2 regions of the Stenotrophomonas sp. 99219_Sma genome follow, and region 2 is predicted to be linked to the other one. Evidence: predicted binding sites of a transcription regulator. Region 2 holds the regulator's gene; the other holds the start of a gene.
The links. Region 2 encodes FliA, which starts transcription of late flagellar genes. Its sites were predicted from a motif close to TAAAGTTTNNCNNNCNNNGGCCGATAA; they were not measured.
Positions count from the first base shown of each region.

Region 1: ACZK13_RS15730 (methyl-accepting chemotaxis protein) is a predicted target of FliA. The motif match lies at 7,493-7,519, and genes of this name have one in related genera.

Region 1 is NZ_CM151117.1:3,411,828-3,427,744, forward strand. Features, by position in the region: gene ACZK13_RS15700 (AraC family transcriptional regulator) at 78-800, opposite strand; partial or broken gene ACZK13_RS15705 (catalase) at 974-3,007, shown strand; gene ACZK13_RS15710 (hypothetical protein) at 3,030-3,515, shown strand; gene ACZK13_RS15715 (alpha/beta fold hydrolase) at 3,525-4,265, opposite strand; gene ACZK13_RS15720 (hypothetical protein) at 4,433-4,945, shown strand; gene ACZK13_RS15725 (hypothetical protein) at 4,960-5,250, shown strand; gene ACZK13_RS15730 (methyl-accepting chemotaxis protein) at 5,337-7,463, opposite strand; gene ACZK13_RS15735 (L,D-transpeptidase family protein) at 7,699-8,661, shown strand; gene ACZK13_RS15740 (M23 family metallopeptidase) at 8,666-9,346, shown strand; gene ACZK13_RS15745 (hypothetical protein) at 9,276-9,938, opposite strand; gene ACZK13_RS15750 (adenylosuccinate synthase) at 10,056-11,348, opposite strand; gene ACZK13_RS15755 (DUF2065 domain-containing protein) at 11,890-12,075, opposite strand; gene hflC (protease modulator HflC) at 12,143-13,006, opposite strand; gene hflK (FtsH protease activity modulator HflK) at 13,003-14,136, opposite strand; gene ACZK13_RS15770 (YhdH/YhfP family quinone oxidoreductase) at 14,290-15,285, shown strand; gene pilH (twitching motility response regulator PilH) at 15,374-15,745, shown strand; gene ACZK13_RS15780 (DnaJ C-terminal domain-containing protein) at 15,834-15,917, opposite strand, start outside.
Region 2 is NZ_CM151117.1:2,100,032-2,115,948, forward strand. Features, by position in the region: gene ACZK13_RS09625 (methyl-accepting chemotaxis protein) at 1-2,022, opposite strand, end outside; gene ACZK13_RS09630 (chemotaxis protein CheA) at 2,374-4,362, opposite strand; gene ACZK13_RS09635 (response regulator) at 4,408-4,773, opposite strand; gene ACZK13_RS09640 (STAS domain-containing protein) at 4,770-5,078, opposite strand; gene ACZK13_RS09645 (chemotaxis protein CheW) at 5,364-6,566, opposite strand; gene ACZK13_RS09650 (ParA family protein) at 6,563-7,345, opposite strand; gene motD (flagellar motor protein MotD) at 7,350-8,366, opposite strand; gene ACZK13_RS09660 (flagellar motor protein) at 8,368-9,108, opposite strand; gene ACZK13_RS09665 (chemotaxis protein CheA) at 9,210-11,042, opposite strand; gene ACZK13_RS09670 (protein phosphatase CheZ) at 11,045-11,650, opposite strand; gene cheY (chemotaxis response regulator CheY) at 11,650-12,042, opposite strand; gene ACZK13_RS09680 (RNA polymerase sigma factor FliA) at 12,100-12,843, opposite strand; gene ACZK13_RS09685 (MinD/ParA family ATP-binding protein) at 12,840-13,727, opposite strand; gene flhF (flagellar biosynthesis GTPase FlhF) at 13,714-15,336, opposite strand; gene flhA (flagellar biosynthesis protein FlhA) at 15,482-15,917, opposite strand, start outside.

The sequences.
Region 1 (15,917 bases), 1.3 Mb from region 2:
AGGGCTGGCGGCGGCTACAGGGGCGACACCTTACCCTGTCCCGTGCCCACGGGGATAGGCACAGCGCAGCAGGCGGCTCAGGCCAGCGCCGGCTCGCCGACGTTGCCACCAATACGGGCCCGGTAGGCGCGCGGCGAGAAACCGGTTTCAGCCTTGAACTTGCGGGTAAAGGCGCTCTGGTCGCTGAAACCGCAGGCCTGGCCGATGCAGGCGATGCTGTCGTCACCGTGCAGCAGGTGCATGGCCATCTGGATCCGCAGCCGGGTCAGCACCTGCTGCGGGGTCATCTGGAACACCTTGCGGAAGCTGCGCTCCAGCTTGGACAGCGAGAAGCCGGTGATGTCCAGCAGGGTCTGCATGCGCACGTTCTCGGCGTAGTGCGCATTGAGGTGGGCCAGGGCCAGCCGCAGCTGCTCGTATTGGGTGCCCAGGCTGTCCTTCTGGCCGAGGTCGCGGGATATGCCGATCAGGCCCTCGATGGCCCCATCGACCACCAGCGGGCGCTTGCAGGTCAGGCACCAGCCCGGTTCGCGGTTGGCGAACAGGTGCAGCTCCATCAGGTTCTCGATCACCTCACCGGACAGCACGCGGGCGTCCTGGTCGACGTAGTCCGCACTGAGGCCGGTCGGGTAGATTTCAGCAGCGGTACGCCCGATCACGTCCTTGCGCGCGCGCAGGCCCAGCCGCCGCAGCATGGTCTGGTTGACGTGGGTGTAACGCCCCTGAAGGTCCTTGATGAAGAACAGCACATCCGGGATGGCGTCGAACAGGGCTTCGATGTCGGCGGGCTCGACTCGCATGGGGCAAGCATACCCGAGCCTGCTTTTGCCTGTACGTTCACCTTTGCCGGACCTCGGTTTAACGGGCTCGGTTCCAGTGTCGTGGTTCTCTTTCAGATCCTCCGGAGCCAACGTCAATGGCCGCCAGCAAGCCGACCGGCAAGCGCGCAACCACCCACGCTGAAAACCAACACCGGGGCAACGGTGATGAACTGCACCAGCAGGCCGGGAGCAGCCATCCGGTGATGACCACCGATCAGGGCATCCCGGTGGCGGACAACCAGAACTCCCTGCGGCAGGGAGCTCGGGGGCCCACGCTGCTGGAGGACTTCATCCTGCGCGAGAAGATCACCCACTTCGATCACGAACGCATTCCCGAGCGCATCGTGCACGCACGTGGCAGCGCAGCACATGGCTACTTCGAACTGACCCGATCGCTGAAAGCGCATACCCGCGCGCGCGTCCTGACCGAGGTAGGCGTGAAGACACCCGTGTTCACCCGCTTCTCGACGGTAGCCGGTGGCGCAGGCTCGGTGGACACCCCGCGCGACGTGCGCGGCTTCGCGGTCAAGTTCTATACCAAGGAGGGCAACTGGGACCTGGTCGGCAACAACATCCCGGTGTTCTTCATCCAGGACGCCATGAAATTCCCGGACCTGGTGCACGCGGTGAAGATGGAACCGGACCGTGCCTTCCCGCAGGCGGCCACGGCCCACGACACCTTCTGGGATTTCATCTCGCTCATGCCCGAGTCGATGCACATGATCATGTGGGCAATGAGCGACCGTGCCATTCCGCGTTCGCTGCGCATGATCGAAGGCTTCGGCGTGCACAGCTTCCGCCTGCTGAACGAGGCAGGTGAGTCGACCTTCGTCAAGTTCCACTGGCGGCCGAAGCTGGGCATCCAGTCAACGGTCTGGGACGAAGCGCTGAAGCTGCAGTCGGCCGACAATGACTTCCATCGCCGTGACCTGTTCGAGGCCATCCAGCGCGGTGACTTCCCGGAATGGGAGCTGGCAGTGCAGCTGTTTACGGAAGAAGAGGCCGACGCATTCCCGTTCGATCATCTGGACCCGACCAAGATCATTCCCGAATCACTGGTGCCGTTGCAGGTCATCGGCCGCATGGTGCTGGACCGCTGGCCGGACAACTTCTTCGCCGAGACCGAGCAGGTGGCGTTCTGCCCGGCCAACGTGCCGCCCGGCATTGACTTCAGCAACGACCCGCTGCTGCAGGGGCGCCTGTTCTCCTATCTGGACACCCAGCTGCTGCGCCTGGGCGGCCCCAACTTCCACCAGATCCCGGTGAATGCTCCGAAGTGCCCGTTTGCCAATCATCAGCGCGACGGCCACATGCAGATGCAGGTTCCCAAGGGCCGGGTGGCCTACGATCCCAGCTCGCTGCAGGAAGACACACCGCGCGAGGCCTCAAGCGGATTCCGCAGTCACGCCAGCACGGACGATGGCCGCAAGGGCCGCATCCGCGCGGAGAGCTTTGCCGACCACTACAGCCAGGCCCGCATGTTCTTCCGTAGCCTTGAAAAGCCGGAACAGGCCCATCTGGCATCAGCGCTGGTGTTCGAGTTGTCCAAGGTGGAAACGCTGAAGGTGCGGGTGCGTACCCTCAGCCACCTGCGCAATATCGACGACTCACTGGCACAGCGCGTGGCTGACGGGTTGGCGTTGCCTGCACTCCCCGCCCCCGCGCCGACTGCCACCCCGGTGCGGGACATGCCCCCCGCTCCCGAGGTACGCGTGATCGGGCGCAACAAGCCTACCCTGCAGGGTCGCTGCATCGGCATCCTGTTCGATGAAGGCTCCGACGCTCGCATCATTGCCAGCCTGAGCAAAGCAGCCAGGAAAGCAGGTGCAGACGTGAAGCTGGTCGCCCCCAAAGTGGGTGGCGCCACGCTCAGCGACGGCGCCTTGCAGGCGGCGGATGGGCAGCTGGCGGGCACCCCCTCGGCCGTGTTCGATGCGGTGGCCGTAGTGCTCAGCCCGGAAGCCGCGAAGGCTTTGTCGAAAGAGAGTGCAGCCATCGAATTCGTCAGCCAGGCGTGGGCGCACCTGAAGGCCATTGCCAGCGATGCCGGCGGCCATGCGCTGCTGAAGGCAGCAAGGGTCGGCAACGATGCCGGCATCGTCGAAGCGGAAGATGCCAAGGCCTTCCTGGCGGTCGCCGCCACCCGCCAATGGGCGCGTGAACCCAAGCTGCGCCTGCTGGCCTGACTACAACGACAGGAGAACCGTCATGCCCCGTGGTGACAAATCCGCATATACCGACAAACAGAAGCGCCAGGCCGAGCACATCGAGGAAAGCGAGCGCGAGCGCGGTGCTGGCGAAGGCACGGCCGAGCGTATTGCCTGGGCTACCGTGAACAAGCAGGATGGCGGCGGCAAGCGTAGCGGCAGCGCACGCAAGGGTACGAAGAAGGCGACCCGCAAGACCGCTGCCAAGAAGGCGCCTGCCAGGAAGTCCGCTACAAAGAAGGCCACACCCAAGACGGCAGCGAAGAAGGCACCTGCGAAGAAGGCGGCGGCTAAGAAGGCACCGGCTCGCAAGACAGCCACAAAGAAGGCGACAAAGAAGACGACAAAGAAGACGGTGGCCAAGAAGGCCAGCACTCCCGCCTCGCGTAGTGCTGCCGCGAAGAAGGCAGCGAAGACCCGTGCGGCAAAGAAAACCGTGCGCAGGGTGGCAGCGAAGAAGGCAGCACGTACCCGCGCGCGCGGCTGAGCCCTTCGATCATGGCGACAGCGTCCTCATCCACGCGGCAACTTCGGCTGCAGCTGCGTCGGCGCGCGCCTGGAGTAGCAGATGCGGCCCTTCCAGCGAAACATGACGAGCATCCGGCAAAAGGGCCTGCAGCTCTGCCACGCTGGGCGGCCACAGCAGGCGGTCATGGCACGCGTGCAGGCACAGCGTCGGCACTTCGATTGCCGACAGCAATGCGCGTACGTCGACCCGCAGGGTCGCTGCGGCGCGTTGCCGCAACGTGATCGCCGGAACCTGGACCAACGCATCGCGCAGCATCGACATGTGCTCGCGGGTGCGCCACCGCCCCAGCAGCAGGCGCGCCAGCAACGCCACGGGAGGCAGAGGCCAAGCCGGCGACAGCAGGGCTGCGCTGGCTGCCGGCAATGGCACCGGCCGACGCGCAAAGGTCGAGGCAAGCACCAGTCCGCGCAGCCCGGTAGGGTGTCGCGTGGCCAGTTCAACTGCCAACGGGCCCGAGAAGGACTCGGCAAGCAGGATGAAGGAATGGCCGGGCAGCTGCGACCACAGCCGTTGGGCTAGCGTGGCGTGATCCTGCCCTCCCTGCGCAGGTAGCGTAATCGCCTGCGTCGTCAGCCCATGAGCCTGAAGTGCTGACAGAAACGGGGTGGACAGCCTGCCGGAGCCATCCAGGCCGGGCAGCATCAGCACGTGCTGCGGCGCAGCCGATGCTGAATCACAGCCCGGCTTTTCCTCGCTCCCGATTCCCATGTCACCTCCTTTGCTGACAAGCATCACCCACATCGGCAGGCAACGGAACCTCTGCTCCGGCTCTCCGGCTGCTTTGCCGGTCAAGGTTGAGCAATACTGTCCGCTCTGCCGCGGAACGCGGCTGCCAAGGAGAGCCGTTGATGCGATGGACCTACGCGCTGGCCATGATGGCCATGATGCTGCCACTGAACAGCTCCGCCAGCGATGGTTGGATAAACGGGGACGGCAAGGCGATGCCGGAGACCGATGCAATGAAATCCAGCGGTGGCTTTGCTGCATCGCTGCTGGTTACCTCCGATGCCGACTGGCAGGCCAAGTGGGAAACCCCACCGGAGACCACTCCCGGTTTTACCGAGGCCAACGAAGTCCACCTGGGCGGTGAATTGTTCCTGCTGACATTCCTGTCCAACCCGCAACTGGACGAGAACCGCGTACCCAAGGTGCACTGCGATCTGCGCATGCTACGTCCGGACGGCAGTACCAGTGTCGACGAACGCGATGTTCCCTGTTTCACCACTGCCCTGCCCGGCCCGCCAACCCTGTTGTACATGACCAACCTGCACCTGAAGTTCGTCGCCGAGGCCAGTGATCCGAAAGGCACATGGACTGCGCAGGTGGTGGTCAGGGATCTGCTGCGGAATGTGAGCCTGCCTCTGCAGGCTCGCTTCGACGTCCGTTGAACGGAAGCATGCGAATGAAGATGCGGCGATTACTGAGCTGGACCGGTCTTGCGCTTTGCGTGGTCTACCTGCTGTTGACCGCATGGCTGGTTCACGGCGCGCAGTCGGATGCGGACCCGAAGGGCACCTATATCCTGATGGCGCTCCCCATCACCCTACAGTCCGCCGCACTCGATGCCATCGGCGCAGCCAGCCTGCTGTACGGCAAACCCTGGTCGACCGCGTATGCAGTGCTGCTTCCGCCAACACTGCTGTTGCTGTACGCAGCCGGCTGGCTGATCGAACGCGCCGCGCGCGGGCGCTAGCCAGCGGCACGGACCGGTTGAGCGCATCGACGCCCTGCACGCGGGAGCGCATGCAGGGCGCCATCCAACATCCAGTCGCAGGTTGCTTACGCCGCCTGCGCAGGCATGATGGGCATGCGCGCGCCCTGCTCCACTTTGAACACCGCCACCGACGTGGTCAGCGCATGCGCCTGTTCCTCCAGCGCGCGGCTGGCGGCAGTGGCTTCTTCCACCAGCGCGGCGTTCTGCTGGGTCACCTGGTCCATCTGCACCACCACCTGGTTGACCTGCTCGATACCGGCGGCCTGCTCCTTGCTGGCCGCTGCGATGTCGCTCATCAGCTGGGTGGTTCGCGAGCTGGCCTGGGCCACGCGTGCGATCGCGGCTTCCGATTCAACGGTCACTGCCAGGCCGCTCTTCACCTTCGCAGCGGCGTCTTCGATCAGCTCCTTGATCTCCTTGGCGGCGACACCGGCACGCTGTGCGAGCGTCCGCACTTCGCTGGCGACCACGGCAAATCCACGCCCCTGCTCACCTGCACGCGCCGCTTCCACCGCAGCATTCAGCGCCAGGATGTTGGTCTGGAACGCGATGCCATCGATCACCGTCGAAATTTCCGAGATGCGTGCCGAGGACTGGTCGATCTCACCCATGACCGACGCCATCTGTGCCATCGCCTGCTCGGTCTCGCGTACGGCGGCACCCGCGGCATGCGCTTCACTGTCGGCCTGACGCGCCAGCTCGGCGTTCTGGCGCACGGTGGAGGTCAGTTCCTCCATCGATGCAGCAGCCTCTTCCAGATTGGCTGCCTGCTGCTCGGTGCGGCGCGACAGGTCGTTGTTGCCGGCGGCCAGTTCCTGCGCCGCGTTGTTGATGCTGTCGGCAGCCACCTGGATGCCACGCACGATGCCGGTCAGCTGTGCGGTGGTGGTGTTGGCGTCGTCACGCATGCGTGCGAACACGCCGTCGTACTCGCCATCCATGCGTGCGGTCAGGTCGCCGTGCGAGATCGCGCGCAGCACGTCGGAAACATCGGCGATACTGGCCTGTGAACTGGCCATCATGCCGTTGAGGTGCTCGACCATCGCCTTGAACTGGAACTGGAATTCAGCAGCATCGCCACGCATGCTGAAATCACCGGCGCGCGCGGCGCGGGCCAGTTCATCGATCTGCGCGTTGATTGCCATCAGGCTCTGCTTCACTGCCGCCAGGGTGCGGGTCAGCGTGCCCTTCTCGCCCGGGTAGTCCGGCAAGTCGCGGCTGAGGTCGCCAATGGCGTAGCGCTGCATCACCTCGGCCATCAGCAGCTCCACCTGCACGTGCGATTCGACCAGGCTGTTGGTGGCCTGCACCATGCGGCCGAAGTCACCGGGGAACGCCGTGACGTCCATGCGATAGCGGATCGCGCCCGCCTCATGCTGCTCAGCCATCTGCAGCTGTGCGCCGATCGCCGCCTGCACGCTCTGCCGCACGCTGGCCATCGCCTCGCCCAGCTGGGTCAGTTCGTCACGGCCGCCAAGGCGGAACTCCTGGTCCAATTGTCCCTTGGACAGGCGCTCGGCCAGGTTCACCGCGCGGGCCAGCGGACCGGTCAGGCTGCGGCCGATCATCACCGAGGCACCGATGCCCACCAGCAGCGCGACGCCGCCCAGCACCAGCAGCTGCAGCAGGCTGCGCTCACCCAGGCGGATCGCCTCGGCGGCTGCCTCACGGCTTTCCTTCTCTTCGAAGTCCACGCCATCGGACAGCGCTTTGTTCCAGCCATTGGCCGCTTCCTGCACCGGGCCCAGGGTCAGCGCCACGGCGCCCGGGTAGTCGCCATGCTCCATCAGTTCGCTGGTCTGCTTGTTGAGTGGACGCGCAATGGCACGCTTGGCGGCGATGGTTTCCGCGATGGCCTTGCCGTCGGCGTCGCTGGGCAGCGCCTGGTAGGCGGTCCAGCTGGCCTCGTAGCGCTTGACCAGGTCGGCAATGCGCTTCTCGTCGCTGCCACGGTCTTCGCCCTGGCGAATCAGCATTTCGCGGCGCACGACCATCATCTGGTTGTTGGCATCGAGCATCTGCGACAGCAGCCGCACCTTGGCCACGCTGACGTCGACCACCTGCTGCATCGCGCGCTTCTGCACGACACTGGCGGTGGCGCCGGTGGCCACCACGGCGGCAACCAGCAGCAGCAACAGGCCAAAGCCCAGCCCAAGACGCCAGGCAACCCTGACGTTCCTCAAGTAGTTCATGGGGGTATCCAAAACGGGGGGATGCGCCCTTATCGGCGGCCCGGCAGGCAATCTTGATCGCCGTCCGTCGACGGCGTCGGCCACCGTTCACCTTGGTGAGCCCCCTGCGCAGCAGCACCTGCGCGCTGGACACGGCTGCAATACCCATGGCTGCTCATGCGGGCATCAGATCCCTTTCACGGTGGCTCGGCGGCTGCTGCGGGCAAGGTGGTGGCGTGACCTGCTGGAGATCCCAATGCCCTTGCCCGTGTCCCGATCCACCCTGCTCGCTCTCTCGCTGCTGGCGTCGCCAGCCTTCGCGCAGGCGCCGCCGCCCCACTTGCCCGCACCCATTGCCGAAACGGCCGGACCGGACACCGCACCCCACTCCGCGCTGCACGCCCAGGTGCTGCTGGATCGCGCGAGCTTCTCCCCTGGCCAGATCGATGGCGAAGTGGGCAGCAACCAGCGACGCGCGGTGTCGGGTTTCCAGGCAGCGCATGGGCTGGACGTAACGGGTGAACTGGACGACGCCACCTGGAAGGCCCTGCAGGCCGATACCGTTGGGCCGCTGGCCAGCTACACGCTGACTGCTGAGGATGTCGCCGGTCCGTTCCAGGCCACTCCGAAAGGGCCCGCCGCCCAGGCCAAGCTCACATCGCTGGGCTACGGCAGTGTGGAAGAAGCCCTCGGCGAGCGCTTCCATGCCTCCCCTGAGCTGATGAAGGCGCTCAATCCCGACGTGGACCTGACCAAGGCTGGCAGCCGCATCCAGGTACCCAACATCGCACTGGCCGCATTGCCGAAGGCGGCGAAGATCGTGGTCGACAAATCCGACTCCACGCTGCAGCTGCTGGATGCGCAGGGCAAGGTGATCGCACAGGTCCCGGTGTCGTCGGGCAGCCAGCACGACCCGTTACCGATCGGCGAATGGAAGATCCTGGGCGTTTACCGCGACCCGCCGTTCCACTACAACCCGAAACTGTTCTGGGATGCCCGCAAGGGCGAAAAGAAGGCCACCCTGCCACCGGGTCCGAACAATCCGGTCGGGCGGGTCTGGATCGATCTGTCCAAGCCGCATTACGGCCTGCATGGCACGCCCGAACCCGGCCATGTGGGCAAGACCGAATCGCATGGCTGCGTGCGCATGACCAACTGGGATGCGCAGCGCGTGGCCGATGCCGTGGATACCTCGGTACCCGTGGTGATGCAGGAGTGAGCCGATGCGCCTTTCGCAACTGATCGTGCTGGGCGTTCTGCTGGGGCTGGGTGCAGGCTGGTGGCTGCACCGCGATGCGGGTGATCCGGTACCCGCCCCGCTGCCGCAAGCGCAATCGGCACTGGCAGCGGCGCCGGCGAAGGAATCTGTAGCGACACCCGCAACAGCCCCACCCGCCAACACCGCGCCGTCGGCCGCGCAGACTGCGGATGCACCATCCGGTCTGCTGCTGCCGGTGCAGGGTATCCATGCGTCCCAGCTGCGCGATACGTTCACCGATGCCCGCAGCGAAGGACGCGTACACGATGCGATCGACATCATGGCCGATACCGGTACGCCGGTCCTGGCGGTGGCCGATGGAACGGTGGAAAAACTGTTCGACAGCGAGCGCGGCGGCTTGACGATTTACCAGTTCGAGCCCAGCGGGCGCTGGTGCTACTACTACGCGCATCTGCAGCGCTACGCCGATGGCCTGGCGGAAAAACAGGTGATCAAACGCGGGGATGTGATCGGTTACGTGGGCAGCACAGGCAATGCCAGTGCCGACGCGCCGCACCTGCATTTCGAAGTACACATGCTCGGACCGGAAAAACAGTGGTGGAAGGGAGAGTCGATCAACCCCTATCCCCTGCTGAAGTCGGCGGCACTGACGCCCGGCGCTGCCAGCGCCTCAACACCAGAGTAAAGACAGCCAACGCAGCCCCTGGAATCAGCAGGAACAGCGCCGCCATCTTCCAGAAGAAGAACGGCCACAGCCAGATGTAATCCAGGTCGGTCAGCTTCAGCAGGTCCAGCGGTGGCTGCAGCTCGATGTCTGCCGCGTGCCCGGCCAGCGCCGGGTCCACCTCCAGCACGGTGACCCGTAGCCATGAGCGGCCGCGTGGCAATGCGTCGCCGCGGCCATAGCCAAAGTAGAACGCCGTAAGGCCGCTGGACTCAACCGAAGCCAGCGCGCGATTGATGCCCTGCCCGGCCACTCCCGAACGCTCCCCTGCGCGGAAGTCTCTCTGATCGGTCGGAGTTTCGATGTGCAGCAGCACCTCGGGGTCAGCCTCTGTACCGTCCGCGGCATAGCGCAGGCGCAACCGCAGTTGGTCATCGATAAGGCGGTAGACGGTGATCTGGGCGGTTGCGCCAGGACTCAGCACCAGCGGCACCGTCTGCGTGCGCGACGCCAGGGCATTGGCGGCCGCACCCAGCAGCAGTACCAGGCAGGCGATGCCCCACAGGCTCCACATCACCCACAGGGTGATCCGCACCACCGTTACGCCCTTCACGCTGACATCCGGGTCATCACGTCATTTCCCTGCTGGCCGTGCCGACACAGTAACGAAAAAGCCCCGCTTTCGCGGGGCTCTTACTGTCACCTACGCCGGGCAGCGCCCGGCGCTACCTCAGGCGAACGGATCCTGCAGGACCATGGTGTGGTCGCGGTCCGGGCCGGTGGAGACGATGCTGATCGGGCAACCGGCCAGCTCTTCCAGCGAACGCAGGTAGGCACGTGCGGCCGGCGGCAGGTCATCCCAGTTGGTGATGCCGTGGGTGTTCTCGCTCCAGCCCGGGAACTCCAGGTACACCGGGGTGCAGTCTTCCCAGCCCTGCGCGTCCAGCGGCGCGTACTCGGTGCGCTTGCCGTTGTATTCGTACGCGATGCAGACCTTGAGCTTTTCCATGCCATCCAGCACGTCCAGCTTGGTGATGCACAGGCCGCTGATGCCGTTGATGGCCACGGCGCGCTTCAGCGCGACGATGTCCATCCAGCCGCAGCGACGCGGACGGCCGGTCGAGGCACCGTACTCGGCGCCGCGGTCACGGATGCCCTGGCCTACTTCGTCGTCCAGTTCGGTCGGGAACGGGCCGCCGCCGACGCGGGTGGCGTAGGCCTTGGCGATGCCCAGCACGTAGTCGATCGAATCGGCGCCGACGCCGGAACCGGCCAGTGCACCACCCACGGTGGTGTTGGAGCTGGTGACGTACGGGTAGGTGCCGTGGTCGATGTCCAGCAGCGCACCCTGCGCGCCTTCGAACAGCACGCGCTTACCCTGCTTGCGCAGGTCGTGCAGGATGCCGGCCACGTCGGACTTCATCGGCTGCACGTATTCGCCGAAGGCCAGCGCTTCGTCGAAGGTCTTCTGGAAATCGACCGCATCGGTGTTCAGATACTTGGTCAGCACGAAGTTGTGGTAATCCAGCGCGGTGCGCAGCAGTTCTTCCAGCTGCTTCGGGTAATGCAGGTCGGCGATGCGGATGCCGCGACGCGCCACCTTGTCTTCGTAGGCCGGGCCGATGCCACGGCCGGTGGTGCCGATCGCCTTGCCGCCGGCAGCGCGCTCGCGCGCCTGGTCCAGGGCGATGTGGTACGGCATGATCAGCGGCGCGGCCGGAGAGATCTTCAGGCGCGAACGCACTTCCACGCCGGAGGCTTCCAGCTCGGCGATTTCCTTCTGCAGCGCGGCCGGCGAGATCACCACGCCGTTGCCGATCAGGCACAGCGCATCGTCACGCAGGATGCCCGACGGGATCAGGTGCAGGACGGTCTTCTTACCGTTGATGACCAGGGTGTGGCCGGCATTGTGGCCGCCCTGGAAGCGCACGACGGCGCCGATTTCCTCAGTGAGCAGATCGACGATCTTGCCCTTGCCTTCATCGCCCCACTGGGCACCCAACACTACGACAGACTGACCCATGACGGGCTCCTCATATGTTGCGGCCATCGGGGCCGCGGACGGTTGAACCGTGGCGGGGCTGGCCAGCACCTGGAGGGCGGCTCCAAACGGGGAGCAGCCGGCGATGGAAGGCCCAGACACGGAAAAAGCCGAACGGGGAGGCCCGTCCGGCTTTTGTGCATTATCCGGGTTTCCGGGGTCGGGTGCCACCTTTCCGACGGACGGCTTCACCGGCCGGTCAGCCGCCCCGCCCGGTCGTGCCGGCCGTTGGCCGGCAATGCCAACCAAGGTTGGCATCTGCCAGAGCCGGACCACGCATGTGCCGGTCGGTCAGGCGCCTCCCGGTAGTGCCGGCCGCTGGCCGGCAATGCCAACCAAGGTTGGCATCTACCAGAGCCGGGCCACGCATGTACCGGCCGGTCAGGCGCCTCCCGGTAGTGCCGGCCGCTGGCCGGCAATGCCAACCAAGGTTGGCATCTACCAGAGCCGGGCCACGCATGTGAACGCAGGCGGCCGCTGGCCGGCAATCCCAGGTTGCCGGCCAGCGGCTGGCACTACCCTTTCAATGCCGCGCCCACCACAGCAGGCTCAGGCCGGCCAGCAGCACCAGCCCGCCGAAGCTGCGCAGGGCTGGGCTGGGCAGGTCCAGCAGGCGCTCGGCCATGCGCTTCCAGGCGAACGGGGCGACGAACAGGAACAGGCCTTCCAGCACCGCCACCAGGCAGACGGCGGCGAACAGATCTTTCATGGGGGACTCCGGAAAAAGCACGGGGCCCGGCATCTGGCCGGGCCCCGTGGGGTACTGCCCTGCGACCTCAGCGGTCGTTCTTCAGGTACTGCAGGAACGGGTCGTTCTTGTCGAGCACGATCACGCCGTTGCCGTCGGTCATGGAGCCACGGTAGGCCTCCAGGCTGCGGTAGAACGCATAGAACGACGGGTCGGCCGAGCCGGCCTTGCCGTAGATGCGCGCCGCATCGGCGTCGCCTTCACCGCGCAGGCGCTGTGCATCACGCTCGGCCTCAGCGATCAGCACGGTGCTGTCACGGTCGGCCTGGGCGCGGATGGTCAGCGACTGCTCCTCGCCCTCCGCACGCAGCTTGGCCGCTTCCTGCTTGCGCTGGGCGCGCATGCGCTCGTACACGTCATTGATCACCTGGCTGTCGGTGGGCAGGTCCACCTGCTTGATGCGCAGGTCGATCATCTGCATGCCGAGGCCCGCCACCGCTTCGTTGATCCCCTTCAGCTGCTCGGCGATCAGCTCGCTGCGGTCGCCGGAGACCAGCTGCTGCAGGGTGCGCGAGTTGATCTGGTTGCGCAGCGAGTCGGTGATGATCGGTGCCAGGCGGGCGTTGGCGATGCGCGGATCGCCACCGGTGGCACGGAAGTAGTCACCCACGTTGGAGATGTAGCCGATGGCGAAGAAGTCGACGCTGACGTCCTTCTGCTCGGCGGTGAAGTAACGCGCCGGGGCGGTGTCGAGCACCTGGAAGCGGCGGTCGAAGACCTTCACCGTTTCCACCACCGGCACCTTGAAGTGCAGGCCCGGCTTGATGTCCGAACGCACCACCTTGCCCAGGTTCAGCACCATGGCAGTCTGGTCCTCACGGACCACGTACACCGAGCCAAGCAGGCCCAGCACCACCGCCACGATCACGGCAATCCAGATAGGACTCTTCATCGGCTGCCCTCCTCACGGCCGCTCGGTCGCCCGGTCGGGCGGCCCACCGGCCGGCCCGGATCACGGGAAGCTTCCGCCGCTGCACCCGGCAGCGACGGCATCACCACCTCCGGATTGGTCACTCCCGGCGGGGCCGAGGTGGTGGGACGGGTATCGCCGGTCATCGGCACGTAGATCAGCTGGCGGCCATCGCCACCGATCACCTTGCGGTTCTCGCTCAGCACCTGCTGCACGGTCTCCAGCCACAGGCGCTTGCGGGTCACTTCCGGGGCGTCCTTGTACTGGGCCTGCAACAGGCTGAAGCGCTGCGCGTCACCCTCGGCCTTGGACACCACGGCCTGCTTGTAGCCTTCGGCGGTGGTACGGGCACGCGAGGCCTGGCCTCGGGCTTCCGGCACGACCTTGGCGGCGTAGGCCTGGGCTTCGTTGATCAAGCGTTCCTTGACCTGCTGGGCACCGTTGACCTCGTCGAAGGCCGGCTTCACTTCCTCCGGCGGACGGGCGTCCTGCAGGGTCAGGCCGGTCACGGTCAGGCCGGTCTTGAACGCCTTCAGCAGCGCCTGCAGGCGCTCTTCAGCAGCCACGGCCAGCGGGCCACGGTTGTTCAGCACGGCGTTGAGGTCGGCACGGCCGACTTCCTCGCGCACCGCGCTCTGCGCCGACTGCTCCAGCACCTGGTTGGCATCGACCGTGCCGAACAGGTACTGCTGCGGGTCGTCGATGCGGTACTGGACGTTCAGCGAGACGTTGACGATGTTCTCGTCGCGGGTCAGCACCGGCACCTGGATCGAGAAGGTCTTGATCTCGGTGGCATTGACCTTGGTGACCGATTCGATCGGCCACGGCAGCTTGAAGTTCGGGCCGGGCTGCAGGATGCGCGAGAACTGGCCGAAGCGCAGCACCACGCCACGCTGCTGTTCGCCGATCAGCTGGAAGCTGGAGAACAGCACCAGCAACACCACGGCTGCCACCACCCAACGCATGATGCCACCGTCGAACAGGTCCTTCAGCGGCCCGGGCAGTCCGCCCCAGCCACCACCATTGCCACCGCCGCGCGACCCGAAGGGCCCGCGTCGATTGTCCTCGGGGCCTTGTCCGCCCTTGTTGCCGCCGGGTGTATTCCAGGCCATGCACGCTCCATCAAGATTTGGGCTGCGGCGCGGGCCCTTCCCGCACCACCAGCCGTGAAACCATCACCGATCATACAAGATGGGGCGGATCGGCAGGATCGAAAGGGGGGCAACGGGGTAAGGTGACGTTTTCCTCGAAGTCAGGCAACGCCGATGGCCCCCACCACCCCGTTTACCGCCTTCCGCATCGAAAATGACGATGCCGGTTACCGTGCCGGCCCCGCCCAGCTCACTGTCGACGACCTCAACCCCGGCCAGGTGCTGATCCGCGCCCACTGGTCTTCGGTCAACTACAAGGACGCGCTGGCGGGCACCGGCAAGGGCAGGATCCTGCGCCGCTTCCCGCTGGTCGGCGGGATCGATGTGGCCGGCACCGTGGTGGCATCCACCGACCCGGCCTGGCGTGAAGGTGATGCGGTACTGGCCACCGGCTGCGGCCTCAGCGAAACCCGCGACGGCGGCTACAGCCAGTATGTGCGGCTGGAGTCGCGTGCGGTGATTGCCCAGCCGGCCGGGCTCAGCCCGCGCGAGGCGATGGTGCTGGGCACCGCCGGCTTCACGGCGGCGCTGGCGCTGCTGCGCATGCAGGACAACCGGCAGGTGCCGGAACTCGGCCCGTTGGCGGTCACCGGCGCCAGCGGCGGTGTCGGCGCGCTGGCGCTGTCGATCTTCAGTCGTGCCGGCTACACCGTGCACGCAGTCAGCGGCAAACCGGACCAGGCCGAGTTCCTGCATGGTATCGGCGCCACTGAAGTACTACCGCGCGAGGCACTGTCCGACACTGGCCCACTGCAGTCCGCCCGCTTCGGCGGGGGCCTCGACAATGCCGGAGGCGACATGCTTGCCAGCCTGCTGGCGCAGACCGTGCCCTACGGCAGCGTGGTCAGTGCCGGCCTGGCAGCCAGCCCGACGCTGGATATGACGGTGATGCCGTTCATCCTGCGCGGCGTGTCACTGCTGGGCGTGTCCTCGGCCAATGCACCGCGCGGGCTGCGCGAAGAAGTGTGGTCGCGGCTGGGCAGTGACTGGAAGCCGCAGCAGCTGGACCGCATCTGCACCGCCGAAGTCGGCCTCGATGGCCTTCCTGCCGTGTTCGAACGGATGCTGGCGGGCGGTTCGCTGGGCCGCACCGTGGTGCGGATCGACTGAACGTCGCAGGCAGGCGACGGACGGCAGATGCGCCCCTCCCGCCAGTAATGGGCCCGCACTACACTGCGGGCATTACATGGGGAACAACATGGCACGCATTCTGATCGTCGACGACTCACCGTCGCAGCTGTTGGGGATACAGCGCATCGTCGAGAAGCTCGGGCACCAGATCCTGACCGCCACCGATGGCGCCGCCGGGGTCGAAACCGCCAAGGCCGAGCTGCCCGACCTGGTCCTGATGGACGTGGTGATGCCCAACCTCAATGGCTTCCAGGCCACCCGCACCCTCGCCCGCGACGAGGCGACCCGGCATATCCCGGTGATCCTGGTGACCACCAAGGACCAGGACACCGACCGCATGTGGGGCATGCGCCAGGGTGCCAAGGCCTACATCACCAAGCCGTTCTCGGAAGACGAACTGTCCGAGGTGCTGGAGCGGGTGTTCGCCGGGCAGGGCTGAGACACGCGCGGTAGTACCGGCCGCTGGCCGGCAACCACGCATCACCGTCCCGGGCAATGAAGTTGCCGGCCAGCGGCCGGCACTACCTTCAAATGGTCTCGCCGAAGGCCTTGGCCAGATTCCGGTAGGCCTTCTTCTGCGCCTCGTCGGTCGCGGCCGGGGCCACGATCTC
Region 2 (15,917 bases):
AGCGGTGGCTTCTTCCACCAGCGCGGCGTTCTGCTGGGTGGTCTCGTCCATCTGCACCACGGTCTGGTTGACCTGCTCGATGCCGGCCGATTGTTCCTGCGAAGCCGCAGAGATCTCGGCCATGATGTCGGTCACGCGCTGCACCGAGGCGACGATCTCGCCCATGGTGCTGCCGGCCTGGTGCACCAGGCTGGAGCCTTCGGCGACCTTGCCGACCGAATCATCGATCAGGCCCTTGATCTCCTTGGCGGCCGCAGCCGAGCGCTGGGCGAGGGTACGCACTTCGCTGGCGACCACGGCGAAGCCACGGCCCTGTTCGCCGGCACGTGCGGCTTCCACTGCGGCGTTCAGCGCCAGGATGTTGGTCTGGAAGGCGATGCCGTCGATGACCGAGATGATCTCGGCGATCTTCTTCGACGAGGCTTCGATGGCCGACATGGTGGTGACCACCTGGCCGACCACTTCACCGCCCTGCGAGGCGACGCCATGTGCGCCGATGGCGAGCTGATTGGCCTGGCGGGCGTGCTCGGCGTTCTGGCGCACGGTGGAGGTCAGCTCCTCCATCGACGCGGCGGTTTCTTCCAGATTGGCGGCCTGCTGCTCGGTGCGGCGCGACAGATCGCTGTTGCCCGACGCGATCTCGCCAGCGGCGAGGGTGATGCTGGACGCGCTGGCCTGGATCTGGCCGACGATCTGCGTCAGCTGCGCGACGGTGGTGTTGGCGTCGTCACGCATGCGTGCGAACACGCCGTTGAACTGGCCGTCCATGCGCGCGGTCAGGTCGCCGGCGGCGATCGACTGCAGCAGCTGCGAGAGCTGGCCGAGGTTGCCGTCGGCGACCTGCATCATGCTGTTGAGCTGCTCGATCATCACGCGGAAATCGTGATCGAAACGCTGCGCATCACCGCGCTGGCTGAAGTCGCCGGCTGCGGCGGCCGAGGCCAGCTGCTGGATCTGCGTGTTGATGGCCAGCAGGCTGGCCTTGGCCGCATCCATCGACTCGTGCAGGATCGCGCGGCTGCCGGGCAGGCGGCGTGCGTCCGGGGTGAGGTTGCCGGTGGCGTACTGGTTGAGCACGTCGATGGCATCGCGGATCGCGTCGAGATGTTCGAAGATGACCGTGTTGATGCCGCTGGCCAGCTGCCCGTAGACGCCCGGGAAGTCTTCCGGAATGCGATGGCTGATGTCCGGACCGGCGTGCATCTGCGCCATCAGCTGGGTCTGCTCGGAGAAGCGGCGCAGCATCGCGGTCATTTCGGTGGTGGCGGCCAGCATCTTGCCGGCTTCGTCCTTGCTGGTGGCCTGGGTGCTGACGCTGAGATCGCCACGGGCAACGGCCTGGATCGCGTGCACGGCCTTGCCGAGCGGGCCGGTGACGGCGCGCGAGATGACCGTTGCCAGCGCGGCTGCCACCAGCGACAGCAGCACGATGCAGCCGATGATGGCGATCATGCTGGCGCGGTGGGTGGCATTTGCATCGGCGATCTTGGCATCCATCAGGCCGGCGATATGGGTGCCGAGGGTCTTCATCGCAGCGAACAGGTCACGGCGGGCCGGGCGCGACTGTTCGTCGGAGATCTGCCGTGCCAAGGTGCCGTCGCCTGCCGCGACGGCTTCGCGCATGGCCTTGTTGGCAGCGAAGTAGCGGTCCAGCTGTACGTTGGCCGCAGCGTACAGCTCGCGCTCCTTGGCCAGGGCTGGCAGTGCCGAGTAGGCGGCCAGTTCGTCATGTACGGCCTTGGCGGTGTCGTCCATGCGCTTGTAGTAGTCGGCCACCTTGTCAGGCTGGTCGAGCATGCTCAACAGAGCCAGCTCGTAGGTGCGGAACTCGCCGAGTTGCGAGCGCGCCTCGCCGAGATGCTGCACCGAGGGAATATCGTTGCTGGCCATCTCGCCCAGTTGCTTGTTGGCCTCGTTGAGCCGCAGCAGTGCGAATGCGCCGAGGACGAGGGTCATCAAGGTGGTGAGGGTGAACCCCACGGCCAGCTTGCGGGCGATGGGCAGATCGTGGAACCACTTCATGCAGGGTGCTCCAGGTGGGCAGGGCGCCGGCGTCGTTGCGTCGGCTGGGGGGGGTGCAGAGCGAACGGTGGTGCCCGGTGGGGGTTCGGTGACGGCCGTCAAAGCGAAATAGCGGCGCAGTTCGGATGGACTTTATGGACGCAGATCACATTCGGTTGCGTAGGGATGACGTCGCGAAAGTGGTGCCATGACAGGGCTTTCGCTTGAACGGCAAGGTTGCACCCGAAACCTTCGTGCAGACGGAGTTCACGGTATGCCTGGCGAAGCGAGCGCGGTCAGATCGTGGCCGTGCGCGCAAACGAAAACCGCCGCCCCGAAGGGCGGCGGCTCAGTGCACGCATTCAACGTGGATCAGGCGGCCTGCGGCATCCGCAGCGAACGCACCAGACCGCCGATGTCGACGATCAGGGCCACGCGGCCATCGCCAAGGATGGTGGCACCGGATACCCCGCCGATGCGGCGGTAGTTGTTCTCGATGTTCTTCACCACCACCTGCTGCTGACCGACCAGCTCGTCCACTTCCAGCGCAATCTTCTGGCCATCACCTTCAACCACCACCACCAGCGATTCGCTGCCCGGTGCGCGGTTGCCGTAGCCGTAGTACTCGCTCAGCGACAGGATCGGCAGATACTCGCCACGCACGCGCAGCACGCGGCCTTCGCCGGCCATGCTGCGGATGTCCTCGGCCTGCGGCTGCAGGGCCTCAAGCACATAAGCCAGCGGCAGGATCAGGGTTTCACCGGCCACCGCCACGGTCATGCCGTCGAGGATGGCCAGGGTCAGCGGCAGGCGGATCAGCGTGCGGGTGCCAGCGCCGAGGCTGCTTTCGATCTGGACCTCGCCCCCCAGCGCCTGGATGTTGCGGCGGACCACGTCCATGCCAACGCCACGGCCGGACAGGTCGGTGACTGCATCGGCGGTGGAGAAACCCGGCTGGAAAATCAGGTCCCAGACCTGCGAATCGGTCGGGTTGTCCGGCACCGCCAGGCCGCGTTCGGTGGCCTTGGCCAGGATCTTGGCGCGGTCCAGGCCGCGGCCGTCGTCGCTGACTTCGATGACGATATGGCCGCCCTGATGCGAGGCTGCCAGGGTGATCGTGCCGGTCTCGTCCTTGCCCGCACCGCGACGCACGTCGGGCATTTCCAGACCGTGGTCGATCGAGTTGCGCACCAGGTGCACCAGCGGATCGGCGATCTTTTCGATCAGGCCCTTGTCCAGTTCGGTGCCTTCGCCGACGGTGCGCAGGCGGACCTGCTTGCCGAGACGGCTGGACAGGTCGCGGACCAGGCGCGGGAAGCGGCGGAACACCGCATCGACCGGCAGCATGCGCACGCCGATCACCGCTTCCTGCAGATCGCGGGTGTTGCGTTCAAGCTGGTCCAGGCCGGCGAACAGGCTCTCGGCGTGGACCGGGTCCAGCGCGTGCGAGACCTGCTTGAGCATGGCCTGGGTGATGACCAGTTCGCCGACCAGGTTGATCAGCGCATCGACCTTGTCGACGCTGACCCGGATCGAGGTTTCGGCTTCCTGGCCGCCAGCGCTGCTGGCAGCGGCGGCGGGTGCCGCCGGTACAACGGCAGCCGGTGTGGAAGGGGCGGGTGTGGCAGGTGCCTCGGTGGCGAGGCTCGGCGGCGCAGCCGGACGGATGTCCAGTTCGCAGTCGTCCAGCACCCAGGCGAAGGTGTCTTCAATCTTGCTGCGCGGCACCTTGCCAACAAGTCCCAGGTCCCACGCCAGGTGGGCCTCGAGCGGGTCGAGCTGGGCGAAGCCGGGCAGGCGTTCCATGCGCGCGGCGACCTGCAGCGAACCCAGGTGCTCAAGTTCGCGGATGATGCGCAGCGGGTCGTTGCCGCTCATGAACAGCGATGGCGCCGGGGTGAAGCCGATCTGCCAGGCTTCCGGCGTATCGTCCACCTTGGCTGCGGCGGCCGCGGGGGCGCTCGCTGCGGCCTCGCCGGAAAGAACCGCCTCCAGGCGCGCCTTCACCGCAGCAACTGCGGCGGGATCGGCGGCCTGGCCGTGTTCGGCTTCGCGCAGCAGGGCGCGCAGCACGTCCACCGAGGACAGCATGGCGTCGACGGCGTGGCCTTCCAGCGCCCGCTTGCCGGCACGCAGCTCATCGAGCAGCGTTTCCAGCACATGGGTCAGGCCGGCGATCGCATCGAAGCCGAAGGTGCCGGCGCCGCCCTTGATCGAGTGGGCGGCGCGGAACACCGAATTGATGATCTCCGCGTCCTGCTGCCCCGATTCCAGGGCCAGCAGGCCAGCCTCCATCGCGTCGAGGCCTTCGCGGCTCTCCTCGAAGAAGGTGGCGTGGAAGCGTTGCAGGTCCATGCTCATGGCAGTGGTGGTCCGGAAGCGAAGAAGGGGAGCGGTGGCGGGCGATCAGCCCAGCACTTTCTGCACGGTGGCGACCAGCTGTTCCGGATTGAACGGCTTGACCAGCCAGCCGGTGGCACCGGCGGCCTTGCCTTCGGACTTCTTGTCGGCGGCCGATTCGGTGGTCAGCATCAGCAGCGGCGTGAACTTGTAGTCCGGCAGCTGGCGCAGTTCGCGGATCAGCGCGATGCCGTCCATGTTCGGCATGTTGACGTCGGTGACCACCGCATTGAAGCGCTGGCCCTTGGCGCGACCGAGCGCGACCGCGCCGTCTTCAGCTTCTTCGACGGCAAAACCGGCCGAGGTGAGGGCGAAGGACACCATCTGGCGCATTGACGCCGAATCGTCCACCACCAAGATACGTGCGCTCATGCAGCGTTCTCCACAGATTTCAGGTTGTCATGGGTTACGTCCAGGCCCAGGGCCTGGGTGACGCCCAGCAGGCGCGCGGCGTCACGGAAGGTTGCAGTGCAACCGTGGAAGCCGGTGCCGAGGCCTGCCTCGCGGCGGGCCTGCACGAACGCACACAGCACCTGCACGGCGGCCGTGTGGATGCGGGCGACCTGGCTGGCATCCAGGGTCAGCTCGCCTGCCTGCGCCACCAGCGGGGCGAGGCGGTTCTTGAGCTCGGTGGTGCTCTCGATGCCGAGATCCCCACCCAGTTCGACAGTGCTCATCGTTGCTCCGGACAAACGGTTCCGTGATCCATAACGGCACCCCGGCGGGGTTCTTTAGGGGAATCGACGCGGTGCGTCGATGCGGTCGCTGTTGAAAAGGGGACGGAGGGGATTAAGTCGCAACTGGCTCGGCGCTTTGCGCCGATGCGGTGCCTGTCGGGGACGCAAGGCGTTGATCCGTTGGATCAATACCTTACGTCCCCACTGCGTGGTCGCGGTTGCTGAGGGTGGCTGCGGGAGCGCCTGGTCGATTGCGACTTAATCCCCTCCGTCCCCTTTTTTCGTTCAACTCAACAACCGGGTGGCATCCAGCAGGATCATCGGGCGCTGGCTGACCCTGGCGACGCCACGGAACAGGTCGTTGGAGATCTGGCAGATGCGCGCGGTATCGGGTGGCTCGATCTGCGAATCGGTGAGGTTGGCGACATCTTCCACTGCCGACACGCGCAGGCCGATGGTCTCGCCGTCTTCCTCCAGCACCACGATGCGGGTCTGTGAGTCGTCTTCGGCGGCCGCGGCGCCCAGGTGCAGGCCGAGGTCCATCACCGGTACCACCTGGCCACGCAGGTTCATGATGCCCAGCATGGCCGGCGCAGTGCCGCGCAACGGCAGCAGCGGCACCGGCAGCACCACTTCCTGCACTTTCAGCAGTTCCAGTGCATAGGCCTGGGTGCCGCAGCGCAGGCGCAGCCAGCGCGAGGTGCGCTCGCCGGCGCGTCGGTTCTGCGGATGCGGGCTGCTGGCGGGCCGATGTGCCTGTGCCTGCAGCTCCTGCCAGCTGCTCGGGCGGTTGCCTGCTGGCGCGTCCACGGCCACGCGCGGTGGCGGCGCGGCATCGGTGCGTGCAACTGGAGCGGGTGCTGCGACCACGGCCGCTGGTGGCGCAGGAACGTCCTCGCCGCCCGCAGCGGCCTCGAACGCGGCCTCCAGGCCGGGGCTGTCGGTGTGGGCGAGTCGATGGCTGTCGGCCGGATCGGTCTCGTAGATCACTTCGTCCGGCAGGTCGTCCCATGTAGGTTCCGGGCCGGACTTGGCGGTGGCGGGAGCAGGGGCTGTCTCGTGGATCACCTCGTCAGGCGGGTCATCCCAGGTCGGTTCGCGCTCGGGGGCGGCGACAGGCATTGCGGCGGCCTCGAAGGCGGCCTCCAGTGCTGCGTCGTCCTCTGCCGCGGCAGCAGCAACAGTCTCCGTTTCGTAGATCACTTCGGCGGGCAGATCGTCCCAGGTGGGTTCGCGCTCAGCCGTTGCGGCCGCGTCGAAGGCGGCTTCGAGTGCGGCGTTGTCGACGGCAGGCGCAGCGGCGACGGTCTCGGTTTCGTAGATCACCTCGGCCGGCAGGTCATCCCAGGTCGGCTCGCGTTCGCCGTCGGCTGCAATTGCTGGGCACGCTTCGTCGCTCGCCGGCGGCGGTGCAGCCGGTGGTGCCACGGCGATCGCTTCGCCCAGCAGTTCGTCCAGGTAGTCGTCCAGTACACCGGTGCTGTTCATGCGGCCTGCTCCAGGGCACGGGCGTCCTCGCCGAGGATCCAGTTCAGCGCGCGGCGATAGGCGGCCAGGCCGCGGCCCGGGTAATCCTCACCAACGCTCGGCAGGGTCAGGCCGGCGGCGTTGCTGATGCGGGTGTCGATCGGAATCGCGTCTTCCCACACACGGGTGCCGTGACGATCCTGCATCGTGCGCAGCGACTCGTTGCCGGCGCGGGTGCGGCGATCGAACAGGGTCGGCAGGATCGAGATCGGCAACGGGCGGCGGCGCGAACGTTCGACCATCTCGCCGGTGCGGACCATGCCATCCAGGCCATGCAGGGCCAGCGGCTCGGCCTGGGTGGGGATGATCAGGCGATCGGCTGCGGCCAGCGCATTGATCATCAACAGGCCGAGGGTGGGCGCGCAGTCCAGCAGGATGTAGTCGTGCTGGCCCTGGTGGCGCGCAAGCGCATTCTGCAGCGCCAGGCCAAGGCCAGGCTGGTTGGCGCTGCGGCGTTCCAGCGTGGCCAGCGCGGACTGTGCGCAGACATAGTCCAGGCCATGGATGCTGCTGGCATGGCACAGGCTGGAAAGATCGGCGGGCGGGGCGCCGAACAGCTCCAGCACGCCAGCCGGCGGCGGGTCTACCGGTACGCCGAACGCGCGGCTGAGCGAGGCATGCGGATCGAGGTCGATCAGCAGCACGCGATGGCCAAGTGCGGCCAGTCCGCGGCCGAGGGCGAGGGTGGTGGTGGTCTTGCCGACTCCGCCCTTCTGGTTGGCGACTGCCCAGATGCGCATCGGATTACTCCTTCATTGCCGGGGGAACGGCGGCGCCGACGCGGCTGCCAGCCGGCACCGGCGGCAACTTCACCGGTGCGATGGGGGAGGTGGGGGCGGTAGCCGGAGTTGCCGCGGCTTGTTCGGTATCGGTGTTCCGGGTGGCGCCGGTGGCTGCGTTCAGGCGCTGGCCGAGTGGGTCCACCGAGTGCGAGGTGTCGGCCAGGATGATGACCATCACCCGGCGGTTGCGGTTGCGGCCCTGCGCGCTGTCGTTCTCTTCGCGCGGGCGGAACTGGCCGTAGCCGACCATCGCCAGCCGCGACGGCTGCACGCCCTGGTCGGCGAACAGGTGCACCACGCTGGCCGCGCGCCCGGCCGACAGTTCCCAGTTCGACGGGAAGGTGGCGGTGGCGATCGGTACGTTGTCGGTGTGGCCTTCCACGCGCACGCTGTTGGGTACGTCGCGCAGGACCTCGGCCAGGCTGGCCAGGGTCTGCCGCGCATGCACGTCCAGCGCCGCCGAGCCGGTGGGGAACAGGATGTCGCTGTTGATCTCGACTTCGATCCACAGCTCGGTGCGGCGCACGCTGATCATGCCGCGGTCGATCAGCGGCGCCAGTGCGGCGGTCAGGCGGTCCGCGATGCTGTTGAGCTGGCGCTCGGCGCGCGCGATCTGCTCCTGGTTGTGCACCGAAACAGGCATACGCATCTGCGAGGCCATCGACGGCAGCAGGGTCGGGTCGTGCGACGGCGCAGGCGCCGAGGGCCCGATCTTGGTGCCGGACTTGATCACCGAGGGGCTGTCCCAGCCGCCACCCTGCACCTGCTTGTTGCCGACCTGTACCGGATTGATCGTGCGCGGCGCGCCCCCGAAGGCATCGGTCAGCGCGTCGGCCATGATCCGGTACTTGCCTTCGTTCACCGAGGAAATCGCGTACATGACCACGAAGAAGGCGAGCAGCAGCGTCATCAGGTCGGCATAGGGGATCGCCCATGCTTCGTGGTTGGCGTGCTCTTCGTGGTGCTTGCGGCGGGCCATGTCAGTGCAGGAAGCCGGAGAGGTTGGTTTCAATGTTGCGCGGGTTCTCGCCCTGGGCGATCGAGATCAGGCCTTCAATGACCATTTCGCGGTCGCGGGTGTTGTGCGAGATCACACTCTTGAGCTTGGCGGCCACCGGCAGGAACAGCAGGTTGGCCGAGGCGATACCGTAGATGGTGGCGGTGAACGCTGCGGCGATGCCGTGGCCGAGCTTGCTCGGGTCGGCCAGGTTCTTCATCACCGCGATCAGGCCAAGCACGGCACCAATGATGCCCAGCGTCGGTGCATAGATGCCCATCGCTTCGAAGACCTTGGCACCGGCCTGGTCCTGGTGTTCCTGGCTGCCCAGTTCGATTTCCAGCATGTGCCGCATCGATTCGGGTTCGACGCCGTCCACCAGCAGCTGCAGGCCCTTGCGCAGGAACGGGTCCTGCTGTGCTTCCACCTGCGATTCCAGGCCCAGCAGGCCCTGGCGGCGGGCGATGTTGCTCCACTCGACGATCTGCTGGATCAGTTCGCGGCGATCGCTGTGCGGCGGGCGCACGACCCAGCGCACGATCTTGAAGGCATGCTTGAACACCGCCGGCGAGGTGTGCAGCAGGATCGCGGCGACGGTGCCGATGATGACGATCACGAACGCCGCAGGCGACCACAACGACGCCAGGCCGGCGCCCTTGAGGATGCTGCCGCCGACCAGCGAGGCCAGGGCGAGAAAGAGTCCAATGAGGCTGAGTCTATCCATGGTTCCGGTATCGGCGTGTATGAATGGGACTTGAGACACCGGTAGATCGCGTACAGACGGTGGTCACAGTTTTCGGGGCGCCGGGCATGGCCCGGTGGGGTTCATCGCAGCCCGTCCACGTCCAGGATCAGCGCCATGCGACCATCGCCGATCAAGGTTGCACCGGCATAACCGCGCAGGCCGCGCAGCGCTTTCGGCAGCGGCTTGATGACCACTTCCTCACGCCCGCGTACCTGGTCCACGACCAGCCCGAAGCGCGCTTCGCCAGCCTGCAGCACCACGATGGTCAGCAGCGGCGAGGCTGCCGGCGTCACATCCAGCCACTGGCGCAGATCGACCAGCGGCAGCGTGTGCGAGCGGCGGTCGAGCACGGCACGGCCATCGAACCAGCCCAGCGAGGTGCGCGGCGCGTGCAGCACTTCCATCACGCGGGCCAGCGGCAGCGCATAGACGTCCTCGCCGGCCTGCACCAGCAGGGTCGGCAGGATCGCCAGGGTCAGCGGCACGCGGATCAGGAAGCGGCTGCCACGGCCCAGCTCCGACTGGATCTGGATCTGGCCGCTCAGTTCGCGGATGCGTGACTGCACCACGTCCATGCCGACGCCACGACCGGAGATGTCGGTGACCTGCTGCTTGGTCGAGAAGCCGGGCAGGAACACCAGGTGCAGGCACTCCTCGCTGCTCAGGCGCGCGGCGGCTTCCGGATCGATCAGGCCCTTCTCGCGCGCCTTGGCACGCAGCTTTTCCGGGTCGATGCCGGCGCCATCGTCCTGCACCTCGATGCTGACGTAGTCGCCTTCCTGCTGTGCGGACAGGCGCACATGGCCCATCCGTGGCTTGCCCTGTGCCTCGCGCAGGTCGGGCATTTCCACGCCATGGTCGATGGCGTTGCGGACCAGGTGCACCAGCGGGTCGGCCAGCGCTTCCACCAAGTTGCGGTCGAGCTCGGTCTCGGCGCCGATCAGTTCCAGGTCCACTTCCTTCTTCAGCGAGCGGGCGACGTCGCGGGCAACCTTGGGGAAGCGCGAGAACACCTTGCCCACCGGCTGCATGCGGGTGCGCATCACTGCCGACTGCAGGCGGGCGGTGGCGATATCCAGAGTGGACACGGCCCGGTCCAGCTCTTCATCGCGCAGGCGTGCACGCAGGGTCTTGAGCCGATTGCGTGACAGCACCAGTTCGCCGATCAGGTTGACGATCGCGTCCAGGCGCTTGGTGTCCACGCGCACGGTATGTTCGGCCTCGGCCAGCGGCTTGGCGGCCGGCTTCGCCACCGGTGCCGGTGCGGCGACCGGGCGCGGCGCTGCGATCGGTGCCGGTGCCACCACGGCCGCAGGCTTGGTGCCCGGTGCCGCGCCACCGTGCAGCTGGTCGAGCAGGGCTTCGAACTCGTCTTCGCTGATCAGTCCGTCGTCGGCCTTCTTCGCTGGCGCGACCGCGGTCGGCGCGTTGCCACCATGCAGCTGGTCGAGCAGAGCCTCGAATTCGTCGTCGGTGATCAGGTCGCTGCCACCCGCGGTGGGTGCTGCGGCGGCGGCGGGTGCAGCCACGGCACCGCTGTGCACGTCGAACTGTGCGATCAGGTCCGGCGGCGCATAGCCCGGCTCGGTGCCGGAGGAAACCGCGTCCAGCATCGATTGCAGGTAGTCCAGCGATTGCTGGGCCGCGTCGAAGTGGTGGGCCTGCAGCACGGCCTGGCCGGCACGTGCGGCGCCCAGCGCCTCTTCAGCGGCATGGCACAGCTCGACCATGGCGGTGACGCCGAGGAAGCCGGCGCCGCCCTTGAGCGTGTGGTAGCCGCGGAACACCGCGTTGAGCTGGTCGCTGTCCTGCGGTGCCTGCTCCAGCGACACCAGCTGTTCGCCGAGGCGATCCAGGATTTCCTGCGCCTCGATGATGAAATCGGCAGTGATGTCGTCGGATACCGCGCTCATGCTTACAGCCCCAGATCCGACAACAGGTCGTCGGCGTCGTTCTGCGAGACCGCGTGGCGGTCCAGTCCCTTCAGTGCCGGCCCGGCCAGTTCCGGGTCGGTGCGATGCTGTTCCGGCGGCAGGCCGAGCGCGCCGAAGCCTTCGTGCACGCGGCGGACGATGCCGACCACGCGACGGATGATCTGCCCGGTCAGGTCCTGGTAGCTCTGGGTCAGGGCGATCTCGGTCAGGTTGTGGCGGATGCGCTCGAGCTGCGCGTCCTGGCCCGGCTGCAGGCCTTCGGCGCGCAGCTGTTCGGTCAGGCTGCGGCATTCCTCGGCCAGGTCCAGGGTGCGGTGCGTGGCCTGTTCGGTCATCGCCACCACGTGGTCCAGTCGCGCGCAGGCGTCGTCCAGTTCGCCGGCTTCGCTCGGCACGGTCGGCAGTTCGCCCAGCGCCTGTCCCAGCTCGCGGGCCAGCCGCGAGAGGCCGCTCATCATCGGCTGCGTGCGCAGCGCGACCAGCCCGTCGATGCGCTGCCGCCAGGCGGCCTCGTCACCGGACTCGAGTGCGTCCAGGGCTTCCTGCAGGCGCAGGGCGAGGGCGTTCTTGTCGACCGTGGTATCCATCAGGCGCTGGCCGCCAGGCGTTCGAAGATCTTGCCGAGCTTCTCTTCCAGCGTCTGCGCGGTGAACGGCTTGATGATGTAGCCGTTCACGCCGCTCTGGGCGGCTTCGATGATCTGCTCGCGCTTGGCTTCTGCCGTGACCATCAGCACCGGCAGGGTCTTCAGCTTGGCATCGGCACGGATGGCCTTGAGCAGCTCGATGCCGGTCATTACCGGCATGTTCCAGTCGGTGACCACGAAATCGAACGGCTGGCTCTGCAGCAGCGACAGCGCGGCATGCCCGTCCTCGGCTTCGGCGGTATTGGTGAAGCCCAGATCGCCCAGCAGGTTCTTGACGATTCGACGCATGGTCGAGAAGTCGTCGACGATCAGGATGCGCATGTTCTTGTTCAAAGCAGAATTCCTTTGTTGTTCATTCCGGACGGCCGGGGGCAGCCGCCTCGGGGATGTTCATTCTTCGAGGCCTGCGTCGGCAGCCTCGAACAGCTTCAGCCGGCCGCGCAGGCGCAGTACCGCCTGGCCGTGGATCTGGCAGACCCGCGACTCGCTCACGCCGAGCACCGCGCCGATCTCCTTCAGGTTCAGTTCCTGCTCGTAGTACAGCGAGAGCACCAGTTGTTCGCGCTCGGGCAGGTGGCCGATGGCCTTGCCCAGCTCGCGACCGAACTCACCGCGCTCCAGTACCTGCTGCGGGGTCGGCCCGCCCTGGGCGACGGTGTCCAGCTCGCCCTGGTCCTCGATGCGCGATTCCAGGCTCAGCACCTGGCCACGTGCAGCGTCTTCCATCAGCCGCAGGTACTCAGGCAGCGGCATCTCCATCGCGGCGGCCACTTCAGTGGCGCTGGCGGCACGGCCACTGCTCTGTTCCAGGCGGCGGATGGTGGCGGCGGCATCACGTGCACGGCGGTGCACCGAGCGCGGGACCCAGTCACCACGGCGGATCTCGTCGATCATCGAACCACGGATGCGGATCGAGGCGTAGGTCTCGAAAGAAGCACCCTGGTCGGCGTCATAGCTGCGCGAGGCTTCGATCAGTCCCATCATGCCGGCCTGGATCAGGTCGTCGACCTCGACGCTGGCCGGCAGGCGCGCGGCCAGGTGGTGGGCGATGCGCCGCACCAGGTCCGAATGCTGGGCGATGACTTCGTTTGCCGCCGAGCGCTGCACTTCCCTGTACTGGGCTGCGCCTTTCATGCCGTCACCCCACGCTGCTTGAGGATGCGTTCGAGGAAGAACTCGACGCCGCCACGCGGTTCGGTCGGCGCCTGCCAGCGCGCGGTACGGCGCGCGATCTCGGTGATCGCCAGCGCCGCCGGGCTGGACGGATAGGCCTTCACCACCGGCTGCTGGCGCTGCACCGACAGGCGCAGCCAGTCATCCTGCGGCACGCAGCCCAGGTAGTTCAGCGAGACATCGGCAAGGAACTTCTCACAGACGCGGGTCAGCTTTTCGTACAGCACGCGGCCCTCGTTCGGGTCGCGCACCATGTTGGCCACCACCTGGATGCGGTCCACGCCGCGCTCGCGCGACAGCACCTTGATCAGTGCGTAGGCGTCGGTGATCGAGGCCGGCTCGTCACAGACCACCACCACGGTGTCCTGTGCGGCCTGGCAGAAGGTCAGCACGCCATCGGTGATGCCCGCGGCAGTGTCCACCACCATGATGTCCAGCTCGCGCTCCAGTTCGGAGAACACGTTGACCAGGCCAACGTGCTCGGCCGGGGCCAGCTCGGCCATGTGGCGGCGGCCGGATGCGGCCGGGACCACCAGCACGCCGTTCGGGCCTTCGACGATGACGTCATCCAGCGTGCAGCGGCCGGCGACCAGGTCGGCCAGCGTAAAGGTGGGGTTCAGGCCCAGGATCACGTCGATGTTGGCCAGGCCGAGGTCGGCGTCCAGCAGCAGCGTGCGCTTGCCCATTCCAGCCAGGGCCACGGCCAGGTTGGCCGACACATTCGTCTTGCCCACGCCGCCCTTGCCGCCAGTGACCGCAATGGTGCGCACAGGGCCGAGCGGCTCGCTGCGGGTGGCCGACAGCGGGAAGGTCTTGGTCAGCTTGGCGTACTCACGCGACGGCATGGTTCAACTCCGGGTTGCAGGGCATATCGGCCGCGCGGCGCAAATCTTCAAGGCGAAGTACAAGATTGGCTGCACTGGCCCGGTGCAGGTCCTCCGGGACGTCCTGGCCATCGGTCACCCAGGTGATCGGCAGGGCATGGTCCACGGCCACCGACAGGGCGTTGCCGAAGCGGCCGGTCTCGTCCAGCTTGCTCAGTACCAGGCCCTGCAGGTTGGCGGCGCCGAAGCGGCGGACCACCTCGTCCATGTCGCCGAAGCTGGTGTTGGCCGGCAGCACCAGCAGGGTGCGGACCTGGCGGGCGGCACGCAGCCACTGCAGCTGGGCGGCCAGGGCGCGGTCGCGCGGGCCCAGGCCGGCGGTGTCGATCAGCACCAGCTTGTAGTCCTTCAGGCGTTCCAGCAGCTGGTCCAGGTCGGTGCCGCTGTTGGCCTCGTGCACCGCGATGCCGAGCTGGCGGCCGTAGCCGTACAGCTGCTCGCGGGCACCGATGCGGGTGGTGTCGGTGGTGACCAGGGCCACGTCACGCGGCGCGTGCTTCTCGGCGAAGCGCGAGGCCAGCTTGGCGATGGTGGTGGTCTTGCCGGCGCCGGTCGGTCCGACCAGTGCGATCACACCACCTTCTTCCAGCGGGTCGACCGGGGCGATCGGCAGCTTGCGCGAAATCAGCCCCAGCATCAGGCCGCGGCCTCGATGGGCCTCGGTCTCCAGCGGGATCTGCATGGCCACGTCGCGGGCCAGGCCGGCATCGAAGCCATACTCGTCCATCAGGTCCAGCGCGGTGGCGCGCACCGGGCAGCCGCGCAGGCGCTCGTCGGTGAAGCGGTTCATCTCGCGCTCGATCACATGGCGCATGCCGGCCACTTCCTGGCGCAGCTGGCGGATCTCGGCGTCGTCCTGGGCCACCAGGGTCAGTGCCGGGGCTGGGGCCAGCACGGGGGCAGCGCCGGTTTCGTCGCTGGCTTCGACCGGTGCCGGTTCGCTGGCAACGATCCCGGGCTGCGCTTCGGTCACGGCAGCGGTCGGCAGCGGCGGCGGCTGCACGGCCGACGTCGCGCTTTCGTGATGCGTCTCGTGCGGCGGGTCGATCTGGAAGCGGGCGCGGTTGGCCGGTGCGGCGGTGCTGGGCGCCGGTGCGACGATGGCTTCGGCGAACGGAGCGAAGATCTGATCCGGCAGCGCCGGTTCGTTGACGGCGGCGCGTGCCAGGGTGGCGGCGAAGCCGGTGCTGCCGCGGGTCGGCACGATCTCGTCGGCGCTGTCCAGGGTGCGGCCGGTGGCGCCGACCGCAGCGCGGGCGAGGGCAGCCACGGCCGAGGTGGTTGCGGCGACCGGTTCCGGTGCCGGGGTATTGCTGCGGCGGCGGGTGACCGCGGCGATCACCGCGTCGGCGGCGGTGCGCGGCTTCGGCGCCGGCGGCGGAGCGATGTCACGACGCGAGGCTTCCAGTGCACGCTGCACGGCGCTCTCGTCGTAGTTGGCGGCGGCGACGATCTCGATGCCTTCCTCGATCCGGCGGTTGGACAGGATCACGGCGTCAGGACCATGTTCCTTGCGCACCAGGTTCATGGCCGAGCGCATGTCGGCGGCGACGAATCGTTTGATTTTCATGCTGTGGTCACGGGACGAAGACGGCGGGGTGGCGGTCGGAGAACTCGGGTGGTCGGTGGTCTGCACGGTGCGGGTTCCCCTTGGTATCTGTCTGTTGCGTTGGTTCGAAAGTGGTGTCTGTTTTCTGGCGCATCGGAGGGCGGCGTCAGCTGATCGTTCCGACCAGCTTCAGGCGCTTGTCCTCCGGCACCTCGCTGTAGGCCAGGACCGACAGCGACGGAACGCTGTGGCGGACCAGGCGGGCCAGCGCGGCACGCACCGGGCCAGGTACCAGCACGACCGCGGGCTCGTTGCGGGCTTCCTGCTTGCTGACACATTCGGCCAGGCTCTGGTGCAGTCGCTCAGCGAGTCCGGGTTCCAGCGCGGCGCCGTTGCCCTGCGTGGACTCCTGCAAGACACGTTCCAATTGTGGGTTGAGCGTGAACACCGGCAGCTCCGCCGACATTCCGGCGATCTCCTGCACGATGAAACGACCCAGCGCGGTGCGCACCGCGGCGGTCAGTACGGCCGGGTCCTGGCTGTTCGGAGCGTGTTCGACCAGTGCTTCGGCGATCTTGCGCAGCTGGCGGATTGGAATGCGC